2 regions of the Pseudomonas sp. GW821-FHT03A09 genome follow, and region 1 is predicted to be linked to the other one. Evidence: riboswitches for the same ligand, from Rfam matches in the RefSeq annotation. Region 1 holds a riboswitch; the other holds the start of a gene.
What was found. Region 1 has a riboswitch for cobalamin ahead of AC07V4_RS19175 (CbtB domain-containing protein). Riboswitches for the same ligand answer to the same signal wherever they lie in the genome.

Region 1 (7,284 bases):
ATTGAAACCGCTAGCGGCAAGCGTGAGGTCTACAGCATGCTGCGCAACCGTGCACACAGTAACGTGGCGTTCTTGCTGGGTGAGGCTTATCGCTATCAGCCAGGGCTGGATACGGTGACGATCTATCCGGGCGTACTGAGCAGCTACCCCAATTTCATGTTCAATATTCCGGCACGGGAAGTGCCAGAGTTTGTTGCTGCGATGGAGAATGCCAAGGATGCCAAGCGTTTCGAGCAGATCGTCGATCGCTGGGGTATCCGTCGCAGTCACCCGCTGTTCTGGCAGTACTTTCATGACTTGTCGCAGTACATCCACGAGACTGCGCCGGTAGAAGAGGGCGTGTTGGACATGAATCGCTATGAAAACCTCTGACAGGCGGTGCGGGTCTTTTCCGACAAAATTACTAGGACTTTGTACCTGCGTAATATTTTGGCGTAAACTGCCGGCAAGCCTGTGAGGAGTTTCCATGACTGCCATAACCATTACCGACGCCGCCCACGATTATCTGGCTGACCTGCTGTCCAAGCAGAACACCCCGGGTATCGGCATCCGCGTCTTTATCACCCAGCCCGGCACCCAATACGCCGAGACTTGCATCGCCTACTGCAAGCCTGGGGAAGAGAAGCCTGAAGACACCGCCCTGGGGCTGAAAAGCTTCACCGCGTACATCGATGCCTTCAGCGAAGCCTTCCTGGATGACGCCGTGGTTGACTACGCCACCGACCGCATGGGCGGCCAGTTGACCATCAAGGCGCCGAACGCCAAGGTGCCGAACGTCAACGCCGACAGCCCGGTGAACGAGCGCATCAACTACTACCTGCAGACCGAGATCAACCCAGGGCTGGCCAGCCATGGCGGTCAGGTCAGCCTGATCGACGTGGTGGATGACGGCATCGCCGTGCTCAAGTTCGGCGGCGGCTGCCAGGGCTGTGGCCAGGCGGACGTGACCCTGCGTGAAGGTATCGAGCGCACGCTGCTCGAACGCATTCCGGAGCTCAAGGGTGTACGTGACGTGACTGACCACACGCAGAAAGAAAACGCCTACTACTGAGTAAGGTGTTCGCTGCGAACAAAAAAACGGCGCCCCGTGAGCGCCGTTTTTTATGCTTTAAATTCAATGTATTGCACTATCTACTTAACAAAACACATCAACTGTGGGAGCTGGCTTGCCTGCGATAGCGGTACATAAGCAGGCAAATGTTTTACCTGGCACACCGCAATCGCGGGCAAGCCCGGCTCCCACAGGGTTTTGCATTGAGTTCGGAATGTGTTCAGGGGCGATAAAGGTGCGCATGCCCAGCCCGATACAGCGACGACTCACTAAAGCTGTCACTGGCCAGCACACGGCCCACCACGATCAGCGCCGTGCGCCGAAACCCCTTGGCGGCGACCTTCTCGGCAATATCAGTAAGCGTTCCGACCACCCAATCCTGATCCGGCCACGTCGCCCGGTGCACCACAGCAATCGGGCAATCCGCGCCATAGTGCGGCAGCAGTGCGGCGACGATCTTCTCCAAGTGGTTGACCCCCAGGTGAATCGCCATGGTCGTGCCATGTCGGGCCAGGCTGTCGAAGTCTTCGCCAGCGGGCATGCTGGTTTTGTCGGCGTAGCGGGTCAGGATCACGCTCTGGGCGATGTCCGGCAGGGTCAGCTCCGTTTCCAGCAGCGCCGCACATGCCGCCACGGCGGTGACCCCAGGAATGATCTGGAACGGAATGCCCAGCTCGCGCAGATAGCGGATCTGCTCGCCAATCGCCCCATACAGGCTTGGGTCACCCGAGTGCACGCGCGCCACATCCTGGCCCTTGGCGTGGGCCGCCTTGATCAGGTCGATGATCTGTTCCAAGTGCAGCTCGGCACTGTTGACCACCGTTTGCGCCTGATGACCTTCCAACACCGCTGCTGGAACCAGCGAGCCCGCGTAGAGGATCACCGGGCAGCTGCGGATCAGTCGCTGGCCCTTGACGGTGATCAATTCCGGGTCGCCGGGGCCTGCGCCAATGAAGTAGACGGTCATGGGGAGTTCCTGTTGAAAAACGGGCGAGCATGAAAAATGCTCATGATCTGACGGGCAATTATCGGGATTTCAGCCGGCGCACGCCAATGCAAAGGTGGCCTGGGAGGATTTTCTGCGGTTAATCAACAGGCGGGCAGGTGCGTTGGCCAGGTGTTCGGCCAGGGCCAGGGCGGCGCTTTCGGCGATGCCGTAACAGCCGGTATGGGCAAAGGCAACTTCGGACCTGTGGCTCAGGCGGTCTTCAAACGTCGCCAAGTGTTGCGCACTGAAACACTGCAAAGGCAGGTCCAGCAGCGCGGCCAGTGCCAGTAATCCCGGTTCATTCTGTTTGTTATCGATACTTGCCAGCGCCGTGACCTGTTGGCGCTCGATACCGCCCGTGACCAAGGCGTCGTCAAACAGCGCCAGCAAGGTGTGAACTTCACAACCTCGCTGGCAACCCAGGCCAACCACCAAGGTCATGCCGAATACTGACCATCGCGATTACGTCGAAACAACCAGGCGCTGATCAGGCCCAGGGCCAGCCAGAACGCCACGTTGGTGAGTTGCGACGCGATCTTGAACTGCGCCTCCAGGGCCTCTGGAGCCAGCATCGAATGCACTTCCGGTTGCGGTGCGCCGATTACGTGGGGCACGACCAGGATCGCCACGCCCAGCACTTTCAGCAGCCAGCTTCGGCCGAACACGATTAGCGCAATACCAACGGCGGTAGACGCAGCCGTGCCGATCCACCAGATTTGGCGCTGCGCCAAGTCCGCTGCGGTAGTGCCCGGCAACTCTGGCGGCAGGCCCAGGGTCGGCGCCAGTACAAAGGTTGCGTAACCCGCCAGGCCCCACAGCAGGCCTTGGGCGGTGCGGGTGGGGGCGCGCAAGGTATAGAGGCCGGCCAGCATCAGCGCGAAACCTACCGCGACCACCAGGTTGCCACCGGTGGTGGACAGCACGCGCTGCCAGCCGTTTTCCGGCTCCCAGGCTTCAGCGTCGTGGGTATGTGCGGCCGCACCTTCGGCGTGCTCGTGTATTTCGGTAGCGGCCGGGGCCTTTTCAAAAGTCTCCGCCTGCAGAATCAGCGGGGCGACCCAGAAGCTTTGCAGCAAGGTCAGCAGCAGGGCGGCCAAAAGGCCCGTGAAACCTGCGGTTTGCGCAATACGCTTGATCATGTCGGCAGGTCTCAGTGGCACGGGAACGCGGCGCTGTGGCGGGTATCGTGGGCGGCGTTATGCACCGCTTCGATATGGGAGAAACCCGCGAAGTACACCAGGCACGCACCCAGGATCGATGCACCGATGGCGGCGGTCAGGCGTTGGCTCAGGGTAGAAGTGCTGCTGGCGGTGTGCGAAGTGCTGCTGATGATCGACATGGCGCGTCCCTTTGGGTTTTCGGGGCGAAACGAGCGCATGAAAACCCCGCGAGCCAGGCCCGCAGGGTTTCGAACAGCGCCCGCCCACCGCGGGTTTGTTATCTGATTTTTTCGGGCCGGTCTCCGGGCTTGCGAGGGGCTCAATGCCTGAAAACGTCGCCTTCCCATACCGTTTGGCACAGTGGATATGACGTTTCGCTCGCTTACCGTTGCGGGGGCAGCACCGGACTGTCATGTGAACATGAGTCACCGGTTTCCCGTTTCACCCTTTGCAGGGCACCCGAAACAAGATGTGTAGGAGAGCATGGGGGTGGGAGGGGAGTCAATTGGGATGTGGTTTTTGGTGGTGGTGTACATATCCGTTATTTGGGTAACGGCTACTATTGGTTCCGCCCTTACGGCGGGTCACTTTGGAAAAGTCCCAAAGTAACCAAAGGGCTCTTGCCCCAACACTCGGCACCTCGCCTAGGCTCGGTGTGCCCTCACTCCGGGTTGCCCACGGATTCAAGCCTGCGTTCGGCCAGCGTGTTTGACGGGGCGCTCCAGATCAAAAGCAAAAGCGCGGCGGCCTTAGAGCTGACCGGTTTCTGACTGTCGATCTCGGTCAAATGTGGGAGCTGGCTTGCCTGCGATGGCATCAGTTGGGTGTACCTGATTCACCGAGGTGTTTGCATCGCAGGCAAGCCAGCTCCCACAGAAAAGCAGATCTGATGCTGCTCTGGCTTTTGCTCTGTTTTTGATCTTGATTTTGATCTTAGGCGCCCCATCAAACACGCTGGCCGGAATTCGGCATGGATTTGGGGGGTAAACCGGCATGGATGCCGGTTTAGCCGCCCCGCGCCATGGATGGCGCGTGGCGGCGGCCCCCCAAATCCATGTCGGATTACGGGCACACCGAGCGTGAGCGAGGTGCCGAGTGTTGGGGCAAGAGCGTTTTGCTTACTTTTGCGCTTTTCAAAAAGTGAGCCGCTGTAAGAGCGGAACCCTAAGTGGCCGTTACCGCAGCAACGGATATGTACACCAGCCAACCCCATCATTGACCATCCCCCAAGCACTGCGTAGCCTTGCACCCTCGAGGTTCTTCGGCCCAGGCCGAAGCTAAGAAGGGAACGCGGTTCAAGCCGCGGCTGCCCCCGCAACTGTGAAGGGTTCTGCTGACTGCCACGCCACTGCCGATAAGGCGGGAAGGCGCAGCCAGCGCCGGTCGCAAGACCTGCAAGCCCCAAGCCAGGAGACCTGCCTCGCAACCGATTTTCCAATTCAACCGGGCGGGGTGATCCGGTGACGAAATCCGCTGCTGCGCGCTGCCGCAGGGCCTGTCGTCCCGTATGCCCGCCCCAAAGGGCATCCGATGAAAACACTGGCCAAACTCCCTGTCACCATCGTTACCGGCTTCCTCGGCTCGGGCAAGACCACTTTGCTGCGCCATATGCTGGATAACGCCCAGGGCCGCCGCATCGCTGTGATCGTCAACGAATTTGGCGAGCTGGGTATCGACGGGGAAATCCTCAAGCAGTGTTCCATCGGTTGCACCGAGGAAGAAGCCAACGGTCGCGTGTACGAACTGGCCAACGGCTGCCTGTGCTGCACCGTACAAGAAGAGTTCTTCCCGGTGATGCGCGAGTTGGTGGCCCGTCGCGGTGACCTCGACCATATCTTGATCGAAACCTCCGGCCTGGCCCTGCCCAAACCTCTGGTGCAAGCCTTCCAGTGGCCGGAAATCCGCAGCGCCTGCACCGTTGACGCGGTGATCACCGTGGTCGACAGCCCGGCCGTGGCCGCTGGCACTTTCGCCGCGTTCCCGGATCAAGTGGACGCCCAGCGCAAGCTCGACCCGAACCTGGATCACGAGTCGCCGCTGCACGAGCTGTTCGCCGACCAACTGGCCAGTGCCGACTTGGTAATCCTCAACAAGACTGACCTGATCAGCCCTGAAGACCTGGCCCGTGTGCGCCTGGAAGTCGCCGAAGAACTGCCGCTAGCAGTGAAGATCATCGAAGCCAGCAGCGGTCGCCTGCCATTGGACGTGCTGATTGGTTTGGGCGCAGGCTCTGAGGAGCATATCGACGCTCGTCACAGCCATCATGATCATCATCACGAAGGCGAAGACGATCACGACCACGATGCTTTCGATTCGATCTCCATCGACCTGCCCCAAACCGACGAAGCGCTGCTGCTCGACGCCCTGACGCAGCTCGTTGTGCAACACGGCATCCTGCGCATCAAAGGTTTTGCGGCCATCCCGAACAAACCGATGCGCTTGCTGATCCAGGGCGTGGGCACACGTTTCGACAAGCACTTCGACCGTGCCTGGGGCGCCGATGAGGCGCGCACCACACGCCTGGTGCTGATCGGCCAGGAGCTGGACGCAGCGGGCCTTGAAGCGCAACTGCGCGCTGCCCTCAGCGTCTGACCCATGCACCTGCTCAGGACCCAACCCGGTGGTTTCGTCTCGGATGACAATATTGCCGACTTAGGCCAAACCCCCGCTGAACTGGTAATCCTGTGCAGTGGCGATTCCAGCCTGGCGCTGTTGGCCGAGGCCGCTCAGCAGTTGCCTGAGGATTACCCCAGCCTGCGCCTGGCCAACCCGATGCAGGTACAGAACCACGCTTCGGTCGATCTGTACGTTGATGAGGTGTTGCGCCACGCCAAGGTGATCCTGATTTCGCTGCACGGCGGTATCGGTTATTGGCGCTACGGCATCGAACGCCTGGTGGAGTTGGCCGAGCGCGGCGTGCAACTGATCCTGGTGCCGGGGGATGATCGCCCGGACCCGGAACTCAGTGGCCTGAGTACCGTCGGTATGGAAGAGCGCGACCGCCTCTGGCACTTCCTGCGCCAGGGCGGCTTGGGCAATGCCCTGGATTTCTATCGTTGCCTGGCCAGTGCTTACCTGGGCCGCGATTACGCGTGGAGCGAGCCGCAAACCTTGCCGCGTACGGCGATTTACCACCCACATAAAGCCAATGCCCGGCTCAATGACTGGCAAATAGCGTGGGAGGCTGAGTTTCCGGTGGCGGCGGTGCTGTTTTACCGCTCTCATTTGCAGGCCGCCAATACCGCTTTTATCGATGTGTTCTGCCAACGTTTGCAGGCGGCGGGGCTTAATCCGTTGCCGATAGCGGTGGCCAGTCTGAAAGAGCCCGGCTGCCTCACGGTGGTCGAGGAACTGCTGAATGACGTCGGAGCAGCGGTGATCCTGAATACCACCGGCTTTGCCCAATCCAGCCCCGAAGCGCCGCACTTGCGCCCGTTTCGCCGCAATGTCCCGGTGATCCAGGCGATCTGCGCCCAAGACAACCAGCCCGGCTGGGAGGCCAGCGAACAAGGTCTCGGCCCGCGTGACCTGGCGATGCACATCGCGTTGCCGGAGTTGGACGGGCGCATCATCAGTCGGCCCATCAGCTTCAAAGACCTGGCTTGGCGCAGCGAGCGCAGCCAGTCGGACGTGGTGTGCTACCGCGCCGCCCCTGAGCGCATGGACTTTGTCGCCGCACTGGCGCGGCGTTGGGTCGAACTGGCGCGGCTGCCGAATGCGAGCAAACGCATTGCGCTGGTGCTCGCCAACTACCCGACCCGCGACGGACGCATCGGCAACGGCGTGGGCCTGGACACCCCGGCCGCTGCGCTGAATATCCTGCGTGCGTTGCAAGCTGAAGGCTATCCACTGCCGCAGACACTGCCGGACAGTGGTACGGCGCTGATCCATGAGCTGTTGGGTGGTGTTACCAACGACATGGACAGCCTCGACCAGCGCCCTTGTCACCAAAGCCTGGGCTTGGACGATTATGAGGCGATGTTCAACGGCTTGCCCGCAGCCAACCGCCAGGCCGTGCTGGAGCGCTGGGGCGCGCCTGATCGCGACCCGATGTGCCGCGACGGTCGTATGATGGTCGCTGGCCT
Region 2 (7,284 bases), on a different contig from region 1:
GCATCGTGTCTCTGGCAGAGGAATGTCATGAGGTGCTTGGCGCTTTCGTGCGGGGCCAACTGCTGGTGATGCTGGCGCTGGGGATTATCTACGCGGCCGGTTTGATGGCGATTGGCCTGGAGCTGGGTCTGTTGATCGGCTTGATCGCGGGGTTGGCGGCTATCGTGCCGTACATGGGCTTTGTGATCGGTATCGGTGCGGCACTGGTGGCTGGGTTGTTCCAGTTTGGTGGTGACTTGTACCCGATGCTGGGGATTGTTGCCGTGTTCATGGTCGGTCAGGCCCTGGAGGGCATGGTGTTGACGCCGTTGCTGGTTGGCGACCGGATCGGCCTGCATCCGGTGGCGGTGATCTTTGCGATCCTGGCGGGCGGCGAGCTGTTTGGCTTTACTGGCATTCTGCTGGCGTTGCCGGTGGCGGCGGTGATCATGGTGCTGGTGCGTCATGTTCACGATTTGTACAAGGATTCGGACGTGTACACGGGGGTTGAAGACCCCGAGCTGTAATCACTGAATCACAAACCCGGCCTCGGCCGGGTTTGTTGTTTCTGGGGGGGCGGGGTGTCAAACAATTTGCGCAAATCATCAAGAGTTAACGCAAACCTTTGATTTTGCTTATGGTCTGCTGCATTGTGCGCCCGGCGTCACGGGTATAAACTTTGCAAACTTTACACAGAGGCCACTAGCGGTTCGTTTGGAGCCGTTCAGTCAGCATGAAACCGATTCAGCTGCCCCTAGGTGTGCGTCTGCGTGATGACGCCACCTTTATCAACTACTACCCAGGCGCCAATGCCGCTGCACTCGGCTATGTCGAGCGGCTCTGCGAAGCCGACGCTGGGTGGACGGAGAGTCTGATCTATCTGTGGGGCAAGCACGGCGTGGGGCGTACGCACCTGTTGCAGGCCGCGTGCCTGCGTTTCGAACAGATGGGCGAGCCGGCGGTGTATTTGCCGTTGGCTGAGTTGATGGATCGCGGTATCGGCATCTTCGATCACCTGGAACAATACGAGCTGGTGTGCCTGGACGATCTGCAGGCGATTGCCGGCAAGGCGGACTGGGAAGAAGCGTTGTTTCACCTGTTCAACCGCTTGCGCGACAGTGGCCGACGCTTGTTGATTGCCGCCTCTACGTCGCCGCGTGAGCTGCCGGTGAAGCTGGCCGACCTTAAATCACGCTTGACCCTGGCGCTGATTTTCCAGATGCGGCCTTTATCTGACGAAGACAAACTGCGTGCCTTGCAATTGCGCGCATCCCGTCGCGGCCTGCACCTCACCGACGAAGTCGGTCACTTTATCCTCACTCGTGGCACTCGTAGCATGAGCGCGTTGTTCGATTTGCTCGAACAGCTCGATCAGGCCTCTTTGCAGGCCCAGCGCAAGCTGACCATCCCCTTCCTCAAAGAAACCCTCGGCTGGTAGCCAGCCCAGTCATTTCGGGGGCTTCGGCATATTTCAGGCGCCAGAAAACCTGCGTTTTGGCCGGTTTGACCACGCAAATGGCAGGTATGGGGTGTTAAGGGCTTAGATGTCATGGTCAAAACAAGAAGTCACATAGATCACGATTGAATTTGCAAATCGATGTGATAGAAGGCATAGTCTCGACTTCTTTACACATCAGCCACGGTCGTGCCCATGCTAAATCGCTTCGCACCCCTCGTGCCTCTCGCACTCGTTACCCTGTTGTTTGGTTGCGCCACCCACACTCAAAACGTGGCTGAGCAGCAAAAACCAGCACAACAGTCCCAGGCAAAATTCGTAGCATCGCAGTCTTCCACTGTTTATCAGGAAGAGATCGCTACTGAAAAAGAACTGGCCAACTTCGCCGGCAACAAGCCTTACCAGCTTCCAGTTCTGGCCGACAGCATTCTCGAACGCGGCATGTCCCTGATCGGTACCCGTTACCGTTTCGGCGGTACCTCTGAAGCCGGTTTCGACTGCAGCGGTTTCATCGGCTACCTGTTTCGTGAAGAAGCTGGCATGAATCTGCCACGCTCGACGCGCGAAATGATCAACGTGGATGCACCGTTGGTCGCACGCAACAACCTCAAGCCGGGTGATCTGCTTTTCTTTAGTACGGCTGGCCGTGGTCGTGTCAGTCACGCCGGTATCTACTTGGGCGATAACCAGTTTATCCACTCCAGCAGCCGTCGCAGTGGCGGTGTTCGAGTCGACAACCTGGGTGACAGCTACTGGAGCAAAACCTTCATCGAAGCCAAGCGCGCACTCGCCATGGCCCCGACTACGGTTACCGCTAGTAAGTAAAGTTAAAGTGATACTTGAAGTTTGACGTGTAAGCGCTAGAATCCCTGGATATTGTTGGAATCCGTTCGCGCGAGCTTAGCTTGCGCGTTCTGGTTTTCAGCGTTCGGCAGCGAAAAGCCGCATCCAGACCAGGATTGTTCTGCCCATGTCGACCTCAGCCCGCCTCATTTTGCTGGTTTGCGCCGCGCTCCTCAGCGCCTGCGCCAGCCGCCCGCCACCCGCTCCTGTGGCCGTCAAGCCCAAGCCGGTGTTCAACTACTCCACACAGAGTTTCTCGCCTGCTGCCGAAGACGTGCTCTTCCGCGCGCTGGGCCTGGTTGGCACGCCTTATCGCTGGGGCGGCAACACGCCGGATTCCGGATTTGATTGCAGTGGCCTGATCGGCTTTGTCTACCGTGATGCGGCGGGCATCTCGTTGCCGCGCACTACCCGTGAACTGATCGTGATGCGTGCACAGAATGTCAGCGAAGAGAATCTGCAAACCGGTGATCTGTTGTTCTTTGCCACGGGTGGCGGTTCACAGGTCAGCCACGCCGGGATCTATGTGGGAGAAGGCCGTTTCGTCCATGCGCCGCAAACCGGCGGTACGGTGAAGCTGGATACTTTGTCCAAGGCGTATTGGCAGAATGCCTATCTCAGCGCCAAGCGCGTGTTGCCGGGAAATCTGGCGCGTAATCCTTAAGTTACAGATAGATCAAAATGTGGGAGAGGGGCTTGCCCCCTCCCACATTGGTTATGCGGTTTTTATTTGGCCGCAGAAACCCGCCACACCTTATTCCCCACATCGTCCGCCACCAGCAAGTCCCCCTGCTGATCGATCACCACGCCCACCGGCCGGCCCATGGCTTTCTCGTCTTTATTGAGAAACCCGGTCAGCACATCCAGCGGCTGCCCCTTGGGCTGGCCGCCCTCGAACGGTACGAAGATCACCTTGTAGCCACTGTGCGGCTTGCGGTTCCACGAACCATGCTGGCCGATAAACGCGCCGTTGCTGAACTGCGCCGGTAGTTTGTTACCTTCGGCAAACGTCAGGCCAAGGGAGGCGGTGTGCGGCCCCACGGCATAGTCCGGGGCAATGGCCTTGGCGACCAACTCTGGGTTCTGCGGTGAGACGCGTACGTCCACATGCTGGCCGTAGTAACTGAAGGGCCAACCATAAAAGGCGCCATCCTTGACCGAAGTGATGTAGTCCGGCACCAGATCGCTGCCGATTTCATCGCGCTCGTTCACGGCCGTCCACAGCTTGCCACTCTGGGGTTCCCATGCCATGCCGTTGGGGTTGCGCAGGCCGGAAGCGAAGATGCGGTGCTGGCCGCTGGCGCGGTCGACTTCCCAGATCGCCGCGCGGCCTTGTTCCGCCTCCAGGCCGTTTTCGCCAACGTTGCTGTTGGAGCCGACGCTCACATACAACTTGCTGCCGTCCTTACTGGCCACCACGTTCTTGGTCCAGTGATGATTGAGGGTGCCACCCGGCAAGTCGACTACCTTGATGCCCGCTTCCTTGATTGTGGTTTCGCCAGGCTGGTAGGGAAAACGCAGCAGTTTGTCCGAATCCGCCACATACAGATCGTTACCGACCAAGGCCATGCCGAACGGTGAATTCAGATTCTCCAGGAACACCGTTCGGGTCTCGGCAACACCATCGTGGTCGGCATCGCGCAGCAGCGTGATGCGATTCGGACTCGGCACGCCAGCACCGGCGCGGCCCATGACTTTCTCCATCACCCAGCCCCGAATGCCCTTGGCGTCGTCCGGCTTGGGCGGTGCGTTGGTTTCCGCCACCAGCACGTCACCATTGGGCAGCACATACAGCCAGCGCGGGTGATCCAGGCCCTCGGCAAATGCCGCCACTTGGATGCCCGCAGCGGCCGTCGGCTTGGCGCCGTCGGGCCAGCCAATCGCTGGGGCGATATTCACGGTGGGGATCAAGGTTTTGTTCGGTTCCGGCAGTTTGGGTGAGGGCCCGGTGCCGTCGGAAACCTGCAAGGTAGAGCTTTCCCCGCAGGCGGCGAGGGTGCCGGCGAGCATGATCAGTAAGGCCAGTCTGGTTTTATGCATGGTTTTCTCCTTAATACCTGTATGGGTAGAGAAGCACGGCGCCCCAATGGTTCAAGTGGCAGGCCAGCTTTAATTGACGCTCCACCCCCAACCCACTAACCTTCGCGGCTTGTTCCAGGTGCTCTGTGACCCAGGGGTCGACAGAGTGAAACAGGGAAGCCGGTGAGTGAGCGCACTTGTACACAGTGCTGCCGCGATCCCGGCGCTGCCCCCGCAACGGTAAATGAGTCAAAGCGGTGCTGTTTGCCACTGTATCTACATGATATGGGAAGGCGCGCCGTCGGCCTGCGCGCCACTCATGAGTCCGGAGACCGGCCTGGTTCATCCAACAGCATCACGGTGGGCGATGCTTGGCTGTCTGTTTTGTCTTTTTCCTGCCCGCCGTTTTTGTCCAGCCCCAACGGAGAGCTGCCATGACCGATTCCCCCGACCGCGACGAACGCCACCTGGCACGCATGCTGCGCAAAAAAGCCGTGATCGACGAGCGTATCGCCAATTCCCCCAACGAATGCGGATTGCTGCTGGTGCTGACCGGCAACGGCAAAGGCAAGAGCAGCTCGGCGTTCGGCATGCTCGCCCGCGCCATGGGCCACGGCATGCAGTGCGGTGTGGTGCAGTTCATCAAAGGGCGCAGCAGTACCGGCGAAGAGTTGTTCTTCCGCCGCTTCCCCGAGCAAGTGCGCTTCCATGTGATGGGCGAAGGCTTTACCTGGGAAACACAAGACCGCCAGCGTGACATCGCCGCTGCCGAGGCTGCCTGGGCGGTTTCTCGCGAACTGCTGCAAGACCCGGCCATCGGCTTGGTGGTGCTGGATGAGCTGAACATCGCCCTCAAGCACGGCTACCTCGACCTGGATCAGGTCCTGAGCGACCTGCAGGCCCGCCCGCCCATGCAGCATGTGGTTGTCACCGGCCGTGGCGCCAAGCCTGAGTTGATCGAAATGGGCGACACCGTCACCGAAATGGGCATGCTCAAGCACGCGTTCCAGGCCGGTATCAAGGCACAGAAGGGCGTCGAACTTTGAATCAGCCACGTCATTGCCCGGCCGTCTTGATCGCCGCACCGGCGTCCGGCCAGGGCAAAACCACCGTCACCGCCGCGCTCGCCCGTTTGCACCGCAACCTGGGGCGCAAGGTGCGCGTGTTCAAATGCGGGCCGGATTTTCTCGACCCGATGATTCACGAGCGCGCCAGTGGTGCGCCGGTGTATCAGTTGGACATGTGGATGGTCGGCGAGCAAGAAAGTCGCCGTCTGCTATGGGAAGCAGCGGGAGAGGCCGACCTGATCCTGATCGAAGGCGTGATGGGCCTGTTCGACGGTACGCCATCCAGCGCCGACCTGGCCCGCCACTTCGGTGTGCCCGTGCTCGGGGTGATCGACGGTACCGCCATGGCCCAGACCTTTGGCGCCCTGGCCCTGGGCCTGGCACGCTATCAGCCGGACTTGCCGTTCGCCGGGGTGCTGGCCAACCGCGTCGGCACCCAGCGTCATGCGCAACTGCTCGAGGGCAGTCTGACTGAAGGCCTGCGTTGGTACGGCGCGCTGTCCCGGGAAACCGGGATCGAGCTGCCGAGCCGTCACTTGGGCCTGGTACAAGCCAGTGAATTGAATGACCTCGACGTGCGCCTGGACGCCGCCGCCCAAGCCTTGGGCAGCAGCTGCGAAGTGGCGTTGCCGCCGCCGGTGACCTTCGCCGCCCCCGAGGTGACAGAGGCCGAGCCGTTGCTTGCGGGTGTGCGGATTGCCGTGGCCCGTGACGAGGCCTTCGCCTTTACCTATGGCGCCAGTCTCGACGTGCTGCGGGCGATGGGTGCCGAGCTGCGCTTCTTTTCACCGATTCACGATTGCGAATTGCCCGACGCCGACAGTCTTTATTTACCTGGCGGTTACCCGGAGCTGCACCATCAGGCGTTGTCGGAAAATACACCGATGCTTGACGCCATCCGCGCCCACCATGCTGCCGGCAAGCCTTTGCTCGCCGAGTGCGGCGGCATGCTCTACCTGCTTGATTCGCTCACCGATGTCGACGGCAACCGCGCCGAGTTGGTTGGCCTGCTGCAGGGGGACGCGGTGATGCAAAAGAAGCTGGCGGCCTTGGCCCTGCAAAGTGTCGAGTTGCCGGAAGGCGTGTTGCGCGGCCACACCTATCACCATTCCCTGACCAGCACCGAATGGCATCCGATTGCCCGCGGCCTGAGCCCCAACGGCGGGCGCGGTGCCGAGGCGGTTTACCGACAGGGTCGGATGACCGCGTCCTACGTGCACTTCTATTTCCCGTCCAACCCGACGGCGGTGGCCGCTTTATTTGCGCCCACGCTTGAGACCGCTATCGCAGGTAAGCCAGCTCCCACATCGACAGCGTTCACATCTCTCAATGTGGGAGCGGGCTTGCCCGCGAAGAGGCCATGACTGACAACGCATTCCCCGAAGCCGACCGCCAGGCCGTCTACCGCGCCATCGCTGAACGCCGTGACATGCGCCACTTCAGTGGTGGCTCTATCGCCCCTGAGTTGTTGCACCGCTTACTCCAGGCCGCGCATCAGGCCCCTAGTGTCGGCCTGATGCAACCCTGGCGGTTTATCCGCATCAGCGACCGCCCACTGCGTGGGAAGATTCAACAGTTGGTGGAAGAAGAACGCGTGCGCACCGCCGAGGCACTGGGCGAGCGCTCTGACGAATTCATGAAGCTCAAGGTCGAAGGCATCCACGACTGCGCCGAGGTCTTGGTGGCGGCGCTGATGGATGGCCGCGAGCGCCATATCTTTGGGCGCCGTACCTTACCGGAAATGGACATGGCGTCGTTGTCCTGTGCGATCCAGAATCTGTGGCTGGCAGCTCGCGTCGAAGGGCTGGGCATGGGCTGGGTCTCGCTGTTCGAGCCCCAGGCCCTGGCCGACCTGCTGGGCCTGCCGCCCGGTGCCAAGCCCCTGGCAGTGCTCTGCCTGGGGCCGGTGGCCGAGTTCTA

Region 2: linked by a shared signal. The riboswitch ahead of cobO (cob(I)yrinic acid a,c-diamide adenosyltransferase) and the one ahead of AC07V4_RS19175 (CbtB domain-containing protein) in region 1 are both predicted to bind cobalamin.

What each region holds. Positions count from the first base shown of each region.
Region 1 covers NZ_JBWKUX010000010.1:134,694-141,977, forward strand. The annotation lists gene AC07V4_RS19150 (fatty acid cis/trans isomerase) at 1-372, shown strand, start outside; gene nfuA (Fe-S biogenesis protein NfuA) at 467-1,051, shown strand; gene cobM (precorrin-4 C(11)-methyltransferase) at 1,272-2,018, opposite strand; gene AC07V4_RS19165 (cobalamin biosynthesis protein) at 2,088-2,480, opposite strand; gene AC07V4_RS19170 (CbtA family protein) at 2,477-3,178, opposite strand; gene AC07V4_RS19175 (CbtB domain-containing protein) at 3,190-3,378, opposite strand; cobalamin riboswitch at 3,476-3,677, opposite strand; cobalamin riboswitch at 4,437-4,636, shown strand; gene cobW (cobalamin biosynthesis protein CobW) at 4,730-5,791, shown strand; gene cobN (cobaltochelatase subunit CobN) at 5,795-7,284, shown strand, end outside.
Region 2 covers NZ_JBWKUX010000004.1:275,706-282,989, reverse strand. The annotation lists gene AC07V4_RS09180 (AI-2E family transporter) at 1-506, shown strand, start outside; gene hda (DnaA regulatory inactivator Hda) at 713-1,417, shown strand; gene AC07V4_RS09170 (C40 family peptidase) at 1,631-2,260, shown strand; gene AC07V4_RS09165 (C40 family peptidase) at 2,406-2,942, shown strand; gene AC07V4_RS09160 (PQQ-dependent sugar dehydrogenase) at 3,005-4,318, opposite strand; cobalamin riboswitch at 4,418-4,652, shown strand; gene cobO (cob(I)yrinic acid a,c-diamide adenosyltransferase) at 4,732-5,343, shown strand; gene AC07V4_RS09150 (cobyrinic acid a,c-diamide synthase CobB) at 5,340-6,728, shown strand; gene bluB (5,6-dimethylbenzimidazole synthase) at 6,725-7,284, shown strand, end outside.